DNA from 4 places in the Nocardioides hankookensis genome. Region 4 is predicted to be linked to each of the others. Evidence: predicted binding sites of a transcription regulator. Region 4 holds the regulator's gene; each other region holds the start of a gene.

Region 1 (3,533 bases), on a different contig from region 4:
TCGTCTCCTCGAGCGGCGTCTCGTGGTCGTAGCGGTGCGCCTGGTAGAGGTCGACGTAGTCCGTCTGCAGCCGCTCCAGGCTGCCGTTGATGGACTCGTGGATGTGCTTGCGCGACAGGCCGTGGTCGTTGTGCGCGCCCGGCCCGGTCGGCCAGTAGACCTTGGTGAAGATCTCCAGCCCCTCGCGCCGCTCGCCCTTCAGCGCCTCGCCCAGAACCGTCTCGGCCTTGGTGTTCGCGTAGGTGTCCGCGGTGTCGAAGGTGGTGATCCCCTCGTCCAGCGCGCGTCGTACGCACGCCGTCGCCGCGTCCTCCTCCACCTGGGACCCGTGGGTCAACCAGTTGCCGTACGCGATCTCCGAGATCTTGAGGCCGCTGCTGCCGAGGTTCCGAGTCTTCATGCGTCCGACCTTAGGACCCCGGTGGTCACCGCGCGAGGCGCGCTCGGGTCGGCACCGCCAGCCGGCCTTCCGGCGGTTGAGGAGGGCCGCCAGGCCCGTCTCGAAACCCCGGAAGCCGAGGCAGGGTGTCGAGGTGGCAACTAGAGAGTGGTGATGGTGACGCGCGTGCCGGTGGTGTCCGTGCCGTGCCGCCAGAGCCGGTGCGACCCGTACCGGTAGGTGACGTCGAAGCTCGTCACGTCCACGACGCCTGGCTCGGTCGGCGTGACGGTCATCAGGAGGTAGTCGTCGGATCCGAGCCGCACGTGGGTGACCGGGCGTACGGCGAGGCACAGCTCCTCGGGGATTCCTTCGAGGAGACCGATGACGTCCCGACCACCGGGCGTGCAGACGGAGAACGCGATCGTCGACGCCGACGTATTCTGAGCGAGGTTGGCCTCGACGTCCGTGATGGTCACGTCACCCACGCCGTCGGGTGCGCCCGGAACCGTGATGCCGACGCTCACGGGCGTGCCGACAGTCGCACTGTCGTAGCTGACCACGTTGCCCGGTGCATCGAACAGGCTCGGGTGCGTCCACCACCAGCCGGCTGCGGCGAGGCCGGCGACCGCGATCAACCCGACGACCCCCAGGGCCACCCGTCGGCGCGTGACTCGGGGCCGGCTGCCCGCCGGTGCCGGTGGGTCGACGACGTCGGTCACGGGCTCAGTGTGGCACCCGATCGACCCGCCGTCCTGGGGTTGCAGCCGGTGGTTGAGGTGCGAGGCGCGCTAGCGCCGAGCCTCGAAACCACCTCCCGCGACGTACCGCGAAAAAAATAGACCCGAAGAACTTCTCGAAAGTGTCCACATCCCGGGCAGAACAAGGGTTCTGAGCATCTGATTGTCGGTGGCGAGTGCTTGGGTTGAACCATGACCGCAGCACCCGACACCTCGATGCCGGCCGGCTTCGCCGACCCGGCCGACGAGGTGCTGCGCGAGGTCATCGACACCCTCGACCTGGTCGTCTACGCCGAGGCGCGCCAGCTCGAGCTGGCGGCCCGCTGGGTTGACCTCCACCCGGGCGACGACGTCGACCTCTCGATCCCGTACGGCGAGCGCGACCTGCAGATCGCCGGCGACGGCGCCCCCACGGTGGCGGAGTTCGCCATCGCCGACTTCGCGCTCTCGCTGGGGCTCTCGACCGACGCCGGCCGCACCCTGCTCGGCGACGCGGTCGAGATCCGGCACCGCCTCCCTCGGCTCTGGGACCGCGTGGTCGCCGGGGAGGTCCGGGTCTGGAAGGCGCGCAAGGTCTCCCAGGCGACGCGGTGCCTCCCGCCGGAGGGAGCGGCGTACGTCGACCGCCACCTCGCCCGCGTCGCGCACTCCTGCTCGTACGCGCAGATCGAGAAGGCGGTCGACAAGGCACGGGCCGCGCTCGACCCGGCCGCCGTCGAGGCGGAGCGCCTGGCCCGCTCGGACGAGCGCTACTTCCGGATCCGCACGGACGAGCTGACGACCGACGGGCTCGTGCACGTGGACGGGCTGCTCGACCTCCCGGCCGCGCTGGCCCTCGAGTCGGCGATCTCCGAACGCGCCCACGACCTGCTCGACACCGACCCCACCCTCCCGATCGACCACCGCCGCGCAATGGCCGCCGGCATGCTGGGCTCCGCCGACCACGCGACCGAGATCGTCATCTACGCCCACACCCGCCCGGACGGGCACGAGCTGGTCGACGTCGTCAACACCCGCTCGATCGTGACCACCGACGAGCTCGTCGAGTGGTGCAGCCTCGCCGGCGCCCGGGTGACGCTGAGGCCCGTGATCGACCTCGCCGCCGAGCTGACCACCGATCGCTACGCACCGACTCCCCGCCAGCACGAGCAGGCGATCCTGCTCAACCCGACCTGCGTCTTCCCGCACTGCTCGCGCCCGTCCCGCGGCTGCGACCTCGACCACATCGTGCCTTGGCCGCTCGGCCCGACGACGTCCGCCAACCTCGCCCCGCTCTGCCGGGGCCACCACCGCCTCAAGACCCACGGCGGCTGGAGCTACGTCCGCACCGGCACCACCGACTTCCTGTGGACCAGTCCCTCCGGACGACATCTCCGCTGACCACACCCCGCCGGCCACGGCCGGTGGGGCCAGAGGCACGCGCTCCAGGCGTAGGCTCGCCTGCCGACGACGACAGGGGTGGGACATGGTGGCGAGCAAGTCCGCTCGGGAGCGTAAGGCGGCGGTCGAGGTCGGGCCGCTGGCCACGGTGAAGATCGACCTCGGCGCGGACAAGCAGTTCCTCTACAAGATCACCTGCACGACCTGCACGGCGAAGGGCCACCGCAAGTGGTCGACGCACCGGTCGGGCGAGGACAACGGCTACCTGGCGGCGATGGACCGGTGGATCTTCCACCTGACCGAGAAGCACGCGGGCGCCGAGGCGCCGTGCCTCGCCTACCTGGGGGCCGCCCAGCAGCGCCTGCACGAGCGGCGCGAGCAGGGCACTCAGCCGTCGTAGTCGAGCACGACCTCGGCAGACGTCGGGTGCGCCTGGCAGGTGAGCACGTAGCCGCGCTCGATCTCGTCCGGCTCGAGGGCGTAGTTGGCGTCCATCGCGACGGTGCCGGCGACCAGCCGCGCCCGGCAGGTGCCGCAGACGCCGCCCTTGCAGGCGAACGGCAGGTCGGAGCGTACGGCGACCGCCGCGTCCAGCACCGGCTCGCCGTCGGGCCGGAGGTCGAACGACGAGGACCGGCCGCCGAGTCGGACCGTGACCTGCGCGGCACCGTCGACCGCACCGGCGAGGTCGGCGACCGGCGCCCGCGGGACCGGGTCGGCGTGGAAGAGCTCGCTGTGCACCTGCGCGTCCGGGACCCCGAGGTCGGCGACCGTCGCGCGCAGCTCGACGAGCATCTGCTGCGGCCCGCACAGGAACCACTGCGCCGACGCGGCGTCGGGCAGCAGCGCCGCGGCGATCGCACGCAGCCGCTCGCCGTCCAGACGCCCCGACAGGAGCTCGACGTCGGAGGCCTCCCGCGAGAGCACGTGCACGATCTGGAGCCGGTCCGGGTAGCGGTCCTTCAGGTCGTGCACCTCGTCGAGGAACATCACGGTGCGGTGCGTGCGGTTGGCGTAGACGAGCGTGACCGACG
Region 2 (3,533 bases), on a different contig from region 4:
TCGAGGCCGAGCGCGTCGACCTCGTAGAGGTCGAGCGCCGCTCGGGCGACCTCGATGGTGACCACGCCGTCGGCCTTGACCTGCGCGTAGTCGCGGACCCGGCGCAGCAGCCGGTTGGCGATGCGCGGGGTGCCGCGGGAGCGCGAGGCGATCTCGGCGGCGCCCTCGCCCTCCAGCTCGACGCCGAGGAGGCCGGCCGAGCGGTGGATGATCAGGTCGAGCTCGTGCGGCTCGTAGAACTCCAGGTGGGCGGTGAAGCCGAACCGGTCGCGCAGCGGCCCGGGCAGCAGCCCGGCGCGGGTGGTGGCGCCGACCAGGGTGAACGGCGGGATGTCGAGCGGGATCGCGGTCGCGCCCGGCCCCTTGCCGATGACGACGTCGACCCGGAAGTCCTCCATCGCCATGTAGAGCATCTCCTCGGCCGGCCGCGCCATCCGGTGGATCTCGTCGACGAAGAGGACGTCGCCCTCGTTCATCCCGGACAGGATCGCTGCGAGGTCCCCGGCGTGGGTGATGGCGGGGCCGCTCGTCAGGCGGAGCGGAGACGACATCTCGGCAGCGATGATCATCGCCAGCGTGGTCTTGCCGAGTCCCGGAGGCCCCGACAGCAGCACGTGGTCCGGGGCGCGACCCCGGAGCCTGGCCGCCTCGAGCACCAGCCCGAGCTGGTCGCGGACCCGCGCCTGACCGACCACCTCGTCGAGGGTGCGGGGGCGCAGTGCCGCCTCGATGGTGCGCTCGTCGCCGTCGGCCTCGGCCACGGTCAGCGAGGCGAGATAGGTCTCCTCCGCCTCGGCCAGGTCGTCCTCGTGCACGATCAGGCCTTGCTCAGGGTGCGCAGGGCGGCACGCAGCAGCGCGCCGACGTCGGGGCTCGATCCGGCCTCGGGCGCGACCGCGTCGACCGCCTTCTCGGCGTCGCGGGTCGTCCAACCCAGACCCATCAGGCCCTGGTGGACCTGCTCGCGCCACGACTCGGTCGAGGCAGCGGTCGCGGGTCGGCCGCCGGTCGGGGCGCCGATCCGGTCCTTGAGCTCGAGGATGATCCGCTGCGCGCCCTTCTGGCCGATGCCCGGCACCCGGGTCAGCGTCTTCACGTCGTCGGACGCGATCGCACGACGCAGGTCGTCGGGCGCCAGGACCGCCGTGATCGCCTGGGCGACCTTCGGGCCGACGCCGGACGCGGTCTGCACGAGCTCGAAGACCTGCTTCTCGTCCTCGTCGCCGAAGCCGAAGAGCGTCAGCGAGTCCTCGCGCACGACCATGCTGGTCGGCAGCGTGGCGGTGTGGCCGGGACGGAGCGTGGCCAGCGTGCCGGGCGTGCACATCAGCTCGAGGCCGACGCCGCCGACCTCGAGGACGGCACTGGAGAGCGTGACGGCGGCGACCTGGCCGCGGACGAACGCGATCAACGGGACCTCCCGATCGTCGGTCGAGGCTGGCGAGACCCGGCGAGCGCGGCGTCGATCCGGGCCTGGGCGCCTCCGCGCCAGATGTGGGTGATGGCGAGCGCCAGGGCATCGGCGGCGTCGGCCGGCTTCGGCATGGCGTCGAGCCGCAGGATCCGGGTCACCATCGCGCCGACCTGGGTCTTGTCGGCGCGGCCGTTGCCCGACACCGCGGCCTTGACCTCGCTCGGGGTGTGCAGGGCGACCGGTAGCCCACGACGGGCGGCGCACACCATCGCGATGCCGCTCGCCTGCGCGGTGCCCATCACGGTGCTCACGTCAGATCGTGCGAAGACCCGCTCCACGGCCACCGCGTCCGGCCGGTACTCGTCGAGCCAGGCATCGATACCCTTCTCGATCGTCACCAGCCGCTCCGGCACCGGCAGGTCCGAGGACGTCCGCAGCACGTTGACGTCGACCAAGGAGAGCGGCCGACCGACCGAGCCCTCGACCACGCCCATGCCGCAACGGGTCAGCCCGGGGTCGATCCCCAGCACGCGCATCGGTCAGCCCTTCCGTCCGAACACCTGTTCGGAGGCAACGCTAACCGCAAGGGTCGCCCGGGCCGACGGCGACACGCCCTCACTGCCGACTTTCGGCTCACCGGGTTTCGACGCGTCGGTCGCGGCTTCGCAAGCTCAGCCGCGCTCCTTGCTCAACCACCAACGATCGGGCCCGCTGACGCGGCCCCGATCACGCGTCGATGGACTCGAGCACGTCGTCGGGGATGTCGGCGTTGCTGAAGACGTTCTGGACGTCGTCCAGGTCGTCGACCGCGTCGACGAGGCGGAAGACCTTGCCCGCGACATCGACCTCGCTCACCGGGATGTCCATGGTCGCCACGAACTGCACCTCGGCCGACTCGTAGTCGATGCCGGCCGCCTGCAGCGCCGTGCGTACGGCGACGACGTCACCCGACTCCGACTGGATCTCGAAGCTGTCGCCGTGGTCGTTGACCTCCTCGGCACCGGCGTCGAGCGTCGCCTCGAGGATGTCGTCCTCGGAGACCTCCCACGGCTTGCCACCGCGCTCCTGGCTCTTCTCGACCACGACGACGCCCTTGCGGGTGAAGAGGCGGGAGACGGAGCCCGGGTCGGCCATGGTGCCGCCGTTGCGGGTGACCGCGGTGCGGACCTCCATCGCGGCGCGGTTGCGGTTGTCGGTCAGGCACTCCACCAGCAGGGCCACGCCCTGGGGACCGTAGACCTCGTACATGATCGTCTCGTAGTCGACGCCACCGCCGTCGAGGCCACCGCCGCGCTTGACCGCGGAGTCGATGTTCTTGTTGGGCACCGACTGCTTCTTCGCCTTCTGCACGGCGTCGTAGAGCGTCGGGTTGCCGGAGAGGTCGGGGCCACCCATCTTGGCCGCGATCTCGATGTTCTTGATCAGCTTGGCGAACAGCTTGCCGCGCTTGGCGTCGATCGCGGCCTTCTTGTGCTTGGTGGTCGCCCACTTGGAGTGGCCAGACATACGTCCCTCTTCTTCTCAGACCTCGGTCACCAGATCCACGAACTGCCGGTGGACCCGGGAGTCGCCACCCACCTCCGGGTGGAACGACGTCGCCATCAGCGAACCCTGACGGACCGCGACGATCCTACCCGCGGCCGGACCGTGCTCGACACGTGCGAGCACGTCGACCTCCGGTCCCACCGCCTCGACCCACGGCGCACGGATGAAGATCGCCTGCACCGGCTCGGTGAGACCGGCGAACTCGAGCTCGCCCTCGAACGAGTCGACCTGGCGCCCGAAGGCGTTGCGCCGCACGGTGATGTCGAGCCCGCCCAGCGTCTCCTGGTCGGCGGTGCCGTCCTCGATGCGGTCGGCCAACATGATCATCCCGGCGCAGGTGCCGAAGGCCGGCATCCCCTCCTTGAGCCGCTGGCGGATCGGCTCGAAGAGGTCGAAGGTGCGGGCGAGCTTGGCCATCGTCGTCGACTCACCGCCCGGGATCACCAGGCCGTCGCACGCCGCCAGCTCCGTCGTACGGCGCACCGTGGTCGCCCGGACCCCGAGGCCGTCGAGCATCCGCACGTGCTCACGCACGTCGCCCTGCACGGCGAGCACTCCGATGGTCGTCACGAGC
Region 3 (3,533 bases), on a different contig from region 4:
GACGTACCCGTGATCATGCTGACCGCGCTGGGGGAGGAGACCGACCGGGTGGTGGGCCTCGAGACCGGTGCCGACGACTACGTCACCAAGCCGTTCAGCCCTCGTGAGCTGGCCCTGCGCGTCGACTCCGTGCTGCGGCGTACTGGCTCCGCCCCGGCACCTCGGCGGTTGGTCGACGGCGACCTGGTGGTCGACGAGGCCGCGCACGTCGCCACTCGCAGCGGCGCGGCTCTGGCGCTGACCGTGCGGGAGTACGACCTGCTCCGTTTCCTGCTCGCACACCCGGGTACCGCCTTCTCGCGCGAGGAGCTGCTCCACCACGTGTGGGGCTGGTCCATCGGCGACCACTCCACGGTGACGGTGCACGTACGACGGCTCCGCGAGAAGGTCGAGCGCGATCCGACGCGCCCCGAACGGCTCCAGACGGTCTGGGGCGTCGGCTACCGGTGGGAGGCTGCCTCATGACGAGCGACCAGGCACAGGTCGTGGCGGTCGCCGCGCTGTGCGCGATGGGCGTGGGCCTCGTCGGGCTCGTCGGGGCCTGGCTGCTGCGGCACCTGTCGATCCGCTGGCAGCTCGGCCTGATCGTCGTCGTCTCGATCGGCTCCGTGCTGCTCGGCGTGGTCGCCGCGGCGCGGCTGATGTTCATCTCCGCCCACGACTGGCGCGTGATCGCCCTCGTCGCGGGCGTCGCGGGCTTCGTGTCCCTCATGGTGGCGATCGCCGTCGGCGTCGCGATCTCGCGCTGGTCCGAGGCGCTGCGCGAGGACGCGCGACGGCTCGACGCGCACGGGTCGTATGTCGCGGTCAGCCGCGGGCCGAGCGAGCTGCAGGCGCTCTCGGAGGAGCTGGCCCGCACCAGCGAGCGGCTCGAGGAGTCGCGGCTGCGCGAGGCGCGTCTCGAGGAGGCGCGCCGCGAGCTGATCTCGTGGGTCTCCCACGACCTGCGCACCCCTCTGGCCGGGATGCTCGCGATGACCGAGGCGCTCGAGGACGGGATGGCGGTCGACCCGGAGCGCTACCACCGGCAGATCCGGGCCGAGGTGGACCGGATGGTCCGGATGGTCGACGACCTCTTCGAGCTCTCCCGCATCCACGCCGGCGTCCTGCGGATCACCCCGGAGCCCGTGATGCTGCGCGACCTGGTGAGCGAGGCGATCGCCGGTGCCGACCCGGTGGCCCGGGCCCGCAGCGTGCGGCTCGGCGGCAGCGTCGAGGACGGCATCGTCCTCACCGCCGACGCGGCCGGGATGTCGCGGGTGATGACCAACCTGATCATGAACGCGATCCGGCACACGCCCGCCGACGGCGTCGTCGAGATCCGCGGCCGCGCGCTGCCCGACGGCGTCGAGCTGAGCGTCAGCGACGAGTGCGGCGGCCTCTCCGAGGAGGACATGGTGCGGGTCTTCGACCTGGCCTGGCGCGGGGAGTCGGCGCGCACGCCGGAGCCCGCCCTCGGGGCGCTCGGCGCGCGCGGCGCCGGCCTCGGGCTGGCGATCGTCAAGGGGATCGTCGAGGCCCACCAGGGCATCGTGCGGGTCGAGAACGTCGGCGAGCCGGTGCCCGCCGGCTGCCGGTTCCTGGTGCGCCTGCCGGCCTGACGCGACACGCCGGTCGACGTATGCCTGTCGAACAGGTGTTCGGGCTAGGTTGTGTCCACAGGCACGACGCGGACGAGGTTCTCCACAGCGGTGTCAGCGCTGATCAGGCGCTGTCGGTGGCTCGCTCTAGCGTCGCAGACGTGCCTGACACCCGACGAGAGACAAGGACACACACCATGGCTGGTGGAGACCGCGACAAGGCGCTGGACGCCGCACTCGCCAACATCGAGCGTCAGTTCGGCAAGGGCTCGGTGATGCGCCTCGGCGACGAGACCCGCGCCCCGCTGGAGATCATCCCGACCGGATCCATCGCGCTCGACGTCGCGCTGGGCCTCGGCGGCCTGCCTCGCGGCCGGGTGGTCGAGATCTACGGCCCGGAGTCCTCCGGCAAGACGACGGTCGCCCTGCACGCGGTGGCCAACGCCCAGGCGGCCGGCGGCATCGTGGCGTTCATCGACGCCGAGCACGCCCTGGACCCCGAGTACGCGAAGGCCCTCGGCGTCGACACCGACGCCCTGCTGGTCTCCCAGCCCGACTCGGGTGAGCAGGCGCTGGAGATCGCGGACATGCTGGTCCGCTCCGGTGCCCTCGACCTGATCGTCATCGACTCGGTGGCGGCCCTGGTGCCGCGCGCGGAGATCGAGGGCGAGATGGGTGACAGTCACGTCGGCCTCCAGGCCCGCCTGATGAGCCAGGCGCTGCGCAAGATGACCGGTGCCCTCAACAACTCCGGCACCACCGCGATCTTCATCAACCAGCTGCGCGAGAAGATCGGCGTGATGTTCGGCTCGCCCGAGACCACGACCGGTGGTCGCGCGCTGAAGTTCTACTCCTCGGTCCGCCTCGACGTGCGCCGCATCGAGACGCTCAAGGACGGCACCGACATGGTCGGCAACCGGACCCGGGTCAAGGTCGTCAAGAACAAGGTCGCCCCGCCGTTCAAGCAGGCGGAGTTCGACATCATGTACGGCAAGGGGATCAGCCGCGAGGGCGGCCTGATCGACGTCGGGGTCGAGGCGGGCCTCGTCCGCAAGGCGGGCGCCTGGTACACCTACGAGGGCGACCAGCTCGGCCAGGGCAAGGAGAACTCCCGCAAGTTCCTCAAGGACAACCCCGACCTGGCCAACGAGCTGGAGAAGAAGATCCTCGAGAAGCTCGGCGTCGGCCCGCAGGTCGACCAGGAGGCCCCGCTCTCCGACGAGCCGATCGGCGTCGACTCGTTCTGAGCTCCCTCCGGCCCGCGCTCGCGCGGGCCGGAGACCGGGAGCCAGGTCGAGTCGCCGCGCGGCTGAGGAACGAAGCCGCGAGTGGCGTATCGAGACCCCTCAGACCCGTGAAGGGAAGCCGACCGATGACTTTCGAGGAGAATCGGCCGCCCCCCGACTGGGCCGGCGACGTCTCGGTCGGGGTGGACGCGTGGACACGACGTACGTCGGGTCCGGGCGCCACCCCGGCCGCGCCGCCGCCCGAGGACACCAAGGCCCAGGTCCCGGACGCCGATCCGGAGGCGGTCGCGCGCAAGATCCTGCTCGACCAGCTGACCGGCCAGGCACGCACCCGCAAGGAGCTCGCGGACAAGCTTGCGGCCAAGAACGTCCCGACCGAGATCGCGACCCGGCTGCTCGACCGGTTCGAGGAGGTCGGGCTGGTCGACGACGAGGCGTTCGCGCGTGCGTGGATCGCCAGTCGGCAGCCGGGCAAGGGGCTGGCCACCCGGGCGCTCGCCCAGGAGCTGCGCCGCAAGGGCGTCGACGACGAGATCGCCCGGGAGGCGCTCGCCGAGATCGATCCCGACGACGAGGAGGCCGCGGCCCGCGCGCTGGTGCGCCGCAAGCTGCGCTCGCTGGAGCGCTTCGACGACACGGTCGCGACCCGTCGCCTGGTCGGGATGCTCGCCCGCAAGGGCTACGGCTCGGGCCTGGCGTTCGCCGT
Region 4 (3,533 bases):
CTGAACCACCCCGCCTGGAGGTTGGCGCACGAGACGACGCCGAACCGCAGGTGCCGGGGAGTGGCCTCGGGCGCCGGCGCCGTACGGGTGCGGCCGACCCGGCTGGTCTGGCCGGCCAGGTGGAAGCGGTAGTGGTACCAGGTCGCCGGGTCGAGCCCGGTCACGTCGACCTTGACCGTGTGGTCGCGGCTCGGGCCGGTGGCGAACGTCCCGCGGCGTACGACGTGGCGGAAGCGGCGGTCGGTGGCGACCTCCCAGGTGACCTTGACCCGCGGGCCCTTGCCGGATCCGGGGGTGCTGGCCGGGGTCGGGGTGACCCGGGTCCAGATCAGCACGGCGCGGGGGAGCGGGTCGCCCGAGGCGACCCCGTGCCGGAAGCGGCGGTGGCCGGGGCGCGCGGGGGCCGCCTCGGCGTCGGTGGTGCTGACGGCGGCAGCACCGGCGGCACCCACGGTGCCGGACGCGAGCACGGTGCGTCGGCGCAGCGAGAGGCGGTCTGGGGTGATCGGCATGGTCACGACCTACCCAACGACCGGCGGCTCCTCACGTGACGCGGGCGCGAGCGCCGAGAGTTCATCCGACGTTCGTCTGAGTCGTGCCGGCCACAGCGACGGCAGCGGGATCCGGCCGATCGCGCGGGCGGCCGCCCAGCCGACCAGGATGACCAGCCAGCCGACCAGGGCGTCGATCACCCAGTGGTTGCCGGTGCCGACGATGACGATCGCGGTGCCGACGGCGTACGCCCAGCCCAGCACGCGCACCCACTTGCGGGTCGCGTAGACCTGCAGCGCCAGCGCCACCCACAGCGACCAGCCGGCATGCAGGGAGGGGAACGCCGCCAGCTCGTTGGTCAGCCCGCCGAGCCCGCGCGGTGCCGAGGCGTCGCCGCCCCACCAGCCGTCGGCCGCGTGCAGGCTGAGCACGTCGACGTACCCGCTGATGAAGCGCGGCGGCGCCGTCGGCATCATCAGGTACGCCGCCAGGCCGAGCAGCGTGCCGATCACCAGCGCACGCCGGGCCGGCCCGTAGCGGTCGGCGCCCAGGCGCCAGAGCCAGATCAGCACGGCCGCGGTGACGACGTAGTGCAGCGACGCGTACCAGTAGCTGCCGATGAGGCCGACCACGCGGTGGTCGGTGAAGAGCTGGTTGAGCGGGACCTCCCAGCTGATCCCGAGGAGGTCCTCGATGTGCAGCAGGTCGTTGGCCCGGTCGAGAGCCGGCTGCATGCTGGTGTTGGCCAGCAGTCGGGCCAGGCTGTAGAAGACCCAGAGCGCGAGGATCAGCAGCAGCTCCAGAAGGGCGCGGGCCCAGCCGGGGACCGTCCGTTCGCGTGCAAGCGCAGGTGCCGTCGTCACAGCACCAGCGTCTTCCATCGGCCCTCCCGTGCCATCAGGGATCCTCCCCTGTTACCAACGTCAGGGTCGGATCAGGGGATTCCCAGGGGAAGCCAGAAATTCACGAGCGATCAAACCCTGCGCAGCACCGCCGTCACCTTTCCCAAGATGGTGGCGTGGGTGCCGTCGATGGGATCGTAGTTCGGGTTGTGCGGCAGGAGCCACACCTTTCCGTCCTTGCGCTGCAGGGTCTTGACCGTGGCCTCGCCGTCGAGGAGCGCCGCGACGATCTCGCCGTTCTCGGCGGTCTGCTCCTTGCGGATGACCACGTAGTCGCCGTCGCAGATGGCCGCCTCGACCATCGAGTCGCCGGAGACCTCGAGCAGGAACAGCTCGCCCTCGCCGACCAGCTGCCGCGGCAGCGGGAAGACCTCGTCGTACGTCTCCTCGGCCAGGATGGGCCCGCCGGCGGCGATCCGGCCGACCAGGGGGACGTACGACGCGGCCGGGACGGTGTCGCCGATCCCGGTCTCGTCGGTGGTCGACTCGTCGGCGCTGCCGAGCGAGCGCCGGGCCGCCATCACCTCGGGGAGGAACACCTCGAGGGCGCGCGGCCGGTTGGGGTCGCGCTTGAGGTAGCCCTTCTCCTCGAGCACCTTCAGCTGGTGGGCGACGCTCGAGGAGCTGGTGAGCCCCACCGCTTCGCCGATCTCGCGCATGCTGGGCGGGTAGCCCCGCTTCTCGATCGAGTCCTTGATCGTCTGCAGGACGCGCTGCTGGCGCGGGGTGAGCCCGGTGGCATCGGCCGGCCCGTCGGGCAGCTCGCGCACCGTATCCATCTTCTTGGCCATGGGCCCACGCTAGCCATCCCGGCCGCCGGGTTCAAACATTTGTTCGAACGGGCGTGTCGGGCTCCGCCGCCTCGGAACGGCTCGAACAAATGTTCGCCCGGGGCCTTGCGTCGTTCGAACAGGTGCTCTAACGTCGTACACACGTTCGATCGAACACCTGATCGAGACGGCGGTCCAGACAGCTGCGGAGCGACTGTCGGTGGCTCCCTCTAGAACTGGTGTCATCGAGAAGGCCACTTCCCCCAGGAGCCAAGCACATGAGCACCATGACGATCGACCAGATGTTCCACTCGAAGCCCGCCGCCCGGCCGCGCAGCACTGTCCGGCTGACCCGCCGCGGCCGCGTCGTGGTCGTGCTCCTCGGTCTGCTGGTGGCCCTCGCCGTCGGCATCGTCGTCGCCTCCGGCTCCGTGGCCACCGACCACGCCGGCACACCCGAGCCCACCGCGGTGGTGCTCGTCGGCACCGGCGACACCCTGTGGGACATCGCCTCCGCGGCCGCCGACGACGGCGACGTCGACGCGATGATCGACCGCATCCAGAAGCTCAACGCGCTCGACTCCGGCATGCTCATCGCCGGCCAGCGCCTGCTGATCCCGGTCGACTGACTCGGACGACCACACAGATCTCGTCGAGCGATTCGACCCCGCTCGACGGACCGGGGAAGACGAGGGGCGGAGCCGACAGGCTCCGCCCCTCGCGGCATTTCGACCCCTACGCTTCCGGCATGGCCGGCTACTCGGGCACCCCGCTGGTGCGCAAGCTGGGGATCAAGGACGAGCACCTCGTCCTGCTCGACCGTGCACCGGAGGGCTTCGAGCTCGGCGAGACCGCGGCGCGCGTCGTAGGCCGGCTGCCAGCCTCCGGCCTCGACGTCACCCTCACCTTCCAGACCCGGCTGGCCGATCTCGAGGCCCGGTTGCCAGCGGTGTTCGAGCGGACCGTGACCGCCGGGATGGTGTGGACCTGCTGGCCGAAGAAGGCGGCCCGACGCCAGCTCGGCATCGCGAGCGACCTCGACGACAACGCCGTGCGCGAGCTCGGGCTGCGCCTCGGGTGGGTCGACGTGAAGGTCGCGGCGATCGACGACACCTGGTCGGGCCTGAAGTTCGTGCGCCGCCTCGCGGACCGTGAGCGCCCGGACTAGCGCGCCGCGCGCCGCCCGCCGATCGGCCGGGGTCCATCCGGCTCGTCGGGAGCCTCGGTCGATGTCGGGGGCTTGGTGATGCCGAGACGGCGCAGCAGCCGGGCGACGAGCATCAGACCGAAGAAGAGGCATGCGACCGCGCCGATCGAGGCGATCGCCAGGAAGATCCACGCCTGGGAGTCGCCGCCGCGTGCCGTGGAG

Evidence for each region. Region 4 encodes LexA, which represses DNA repair genes until DNA is damaged. Its sites were predicted from a motif close to TCGAACANNTGTTCGA; they were not measured.
Region 1: ACFPYL_RS10435 (HNH endonuclease signature motif containing protein) is a predicted target of LexA. The motif match lies at 1,224-1,239, and genes of this name have one in related genera.
Region 2: ruvC (crossover junction endodeoxyribonuclease RuvC) is a predicted target of LexA. The motif match lies at 1,967-1,982, and genes of this name have one in related genera.
Region 3: recA (recombinase RecA) is a predicted target of LexA. The motif match lies at 1,629-1,644, and genes of this name have one in related genera.

What each region holds. Positions count from the first base shown of each region.
Region 1 covers NZ_JBHSRJ010000004.1:828,377-831,909, reverse strand. Annotated here, with positions in the region: gene ACFPYL_RS10445 (aldo/keto reductase family protein) at 1-400, opposite strand, end outside; gene ACFPYL_RS10440 (hypothetical protein) at 541-1,101, opposite strand; gene ACFPYL_RS10435 (HNH endonuclease signature motif containing protein) at 1,312-2,499, shown strand; gene ACFPYL_RS10430 (hypothetical protein) at 2,585-2,899, shown strand; gene paaE (1,2-phenylacetyl-CoA epoxidase subunit PaaE) at 2,887-3,533, opposite strand, start outside.
Region 2 covers NZ_JBHSRJ010000008.1:101,760-105,292, forward strand. Annotated here, with positions in the region: gene ruvB (Holliday junction branch migration DNA helicase RuvB) at 1-821, opposite strand, end outside; gene ruvA (Holliday junction branch migration protein RuvA) at 818-1,411, opposite strand; gene ruvC (crossover junction endodeoxyribonuclease RuvC) at 1,408-1,941, opposite strand; gene ACFPYL_RS17935 (YebC/PmpR family DNA-binding transcriptional regulator) at 2,141-2,920, opposite strand; gene pdxT (pyridoxal 5'-phosphate synthase glutaminase subunit PdxT) at 2,936-3,529, opposite strand.
Region 3 covers NZ_JBHSRJ010000008.1:161,565-165,097, reverse strand. Annotated here, with positions in the region: gene ACFPYL_RS18240 (response regulator transcription factor) at 1-465, shown strand, start outside; gene ACFPYL_RS18235 (sensor histidine kinase) at 462-1,601, shown strand; gene recA (recombinase RecA) at 1,778-2,827, shown strand; gene ACFPYL_RS18225 (regulatory protein RecX) at 2,953-3,533, shown strand, end outside.
Region 4 covers NZ_JBHSRJ010000009.1:845,604-849,136, reverse strand. Annotated here, with positions in the region: gene ACFPYL_RS23745 (alkaline phosphatase D family protein) at 1-512, opposite strand, end outside; gene ACFPYL_RS23740 (phosphatase PAP2 family protein) at 522-1,355, opposite strand; gene lexA (transcriptional repressor LexA) at 1,466-2,185, opposite strand; gene ACFPYL_RS23730 (LysM peptidoglycan-binding domain-containing protein) at 2,443-2,793, shown strand; gene ACFPYL_RS23725 (DUF3052 domain-containing protein) at 2,913-3,332, shown strand; gene ACFPYL_RS23720 (hypothetical protein) at 3,329-3,533, opposite strand, start outside.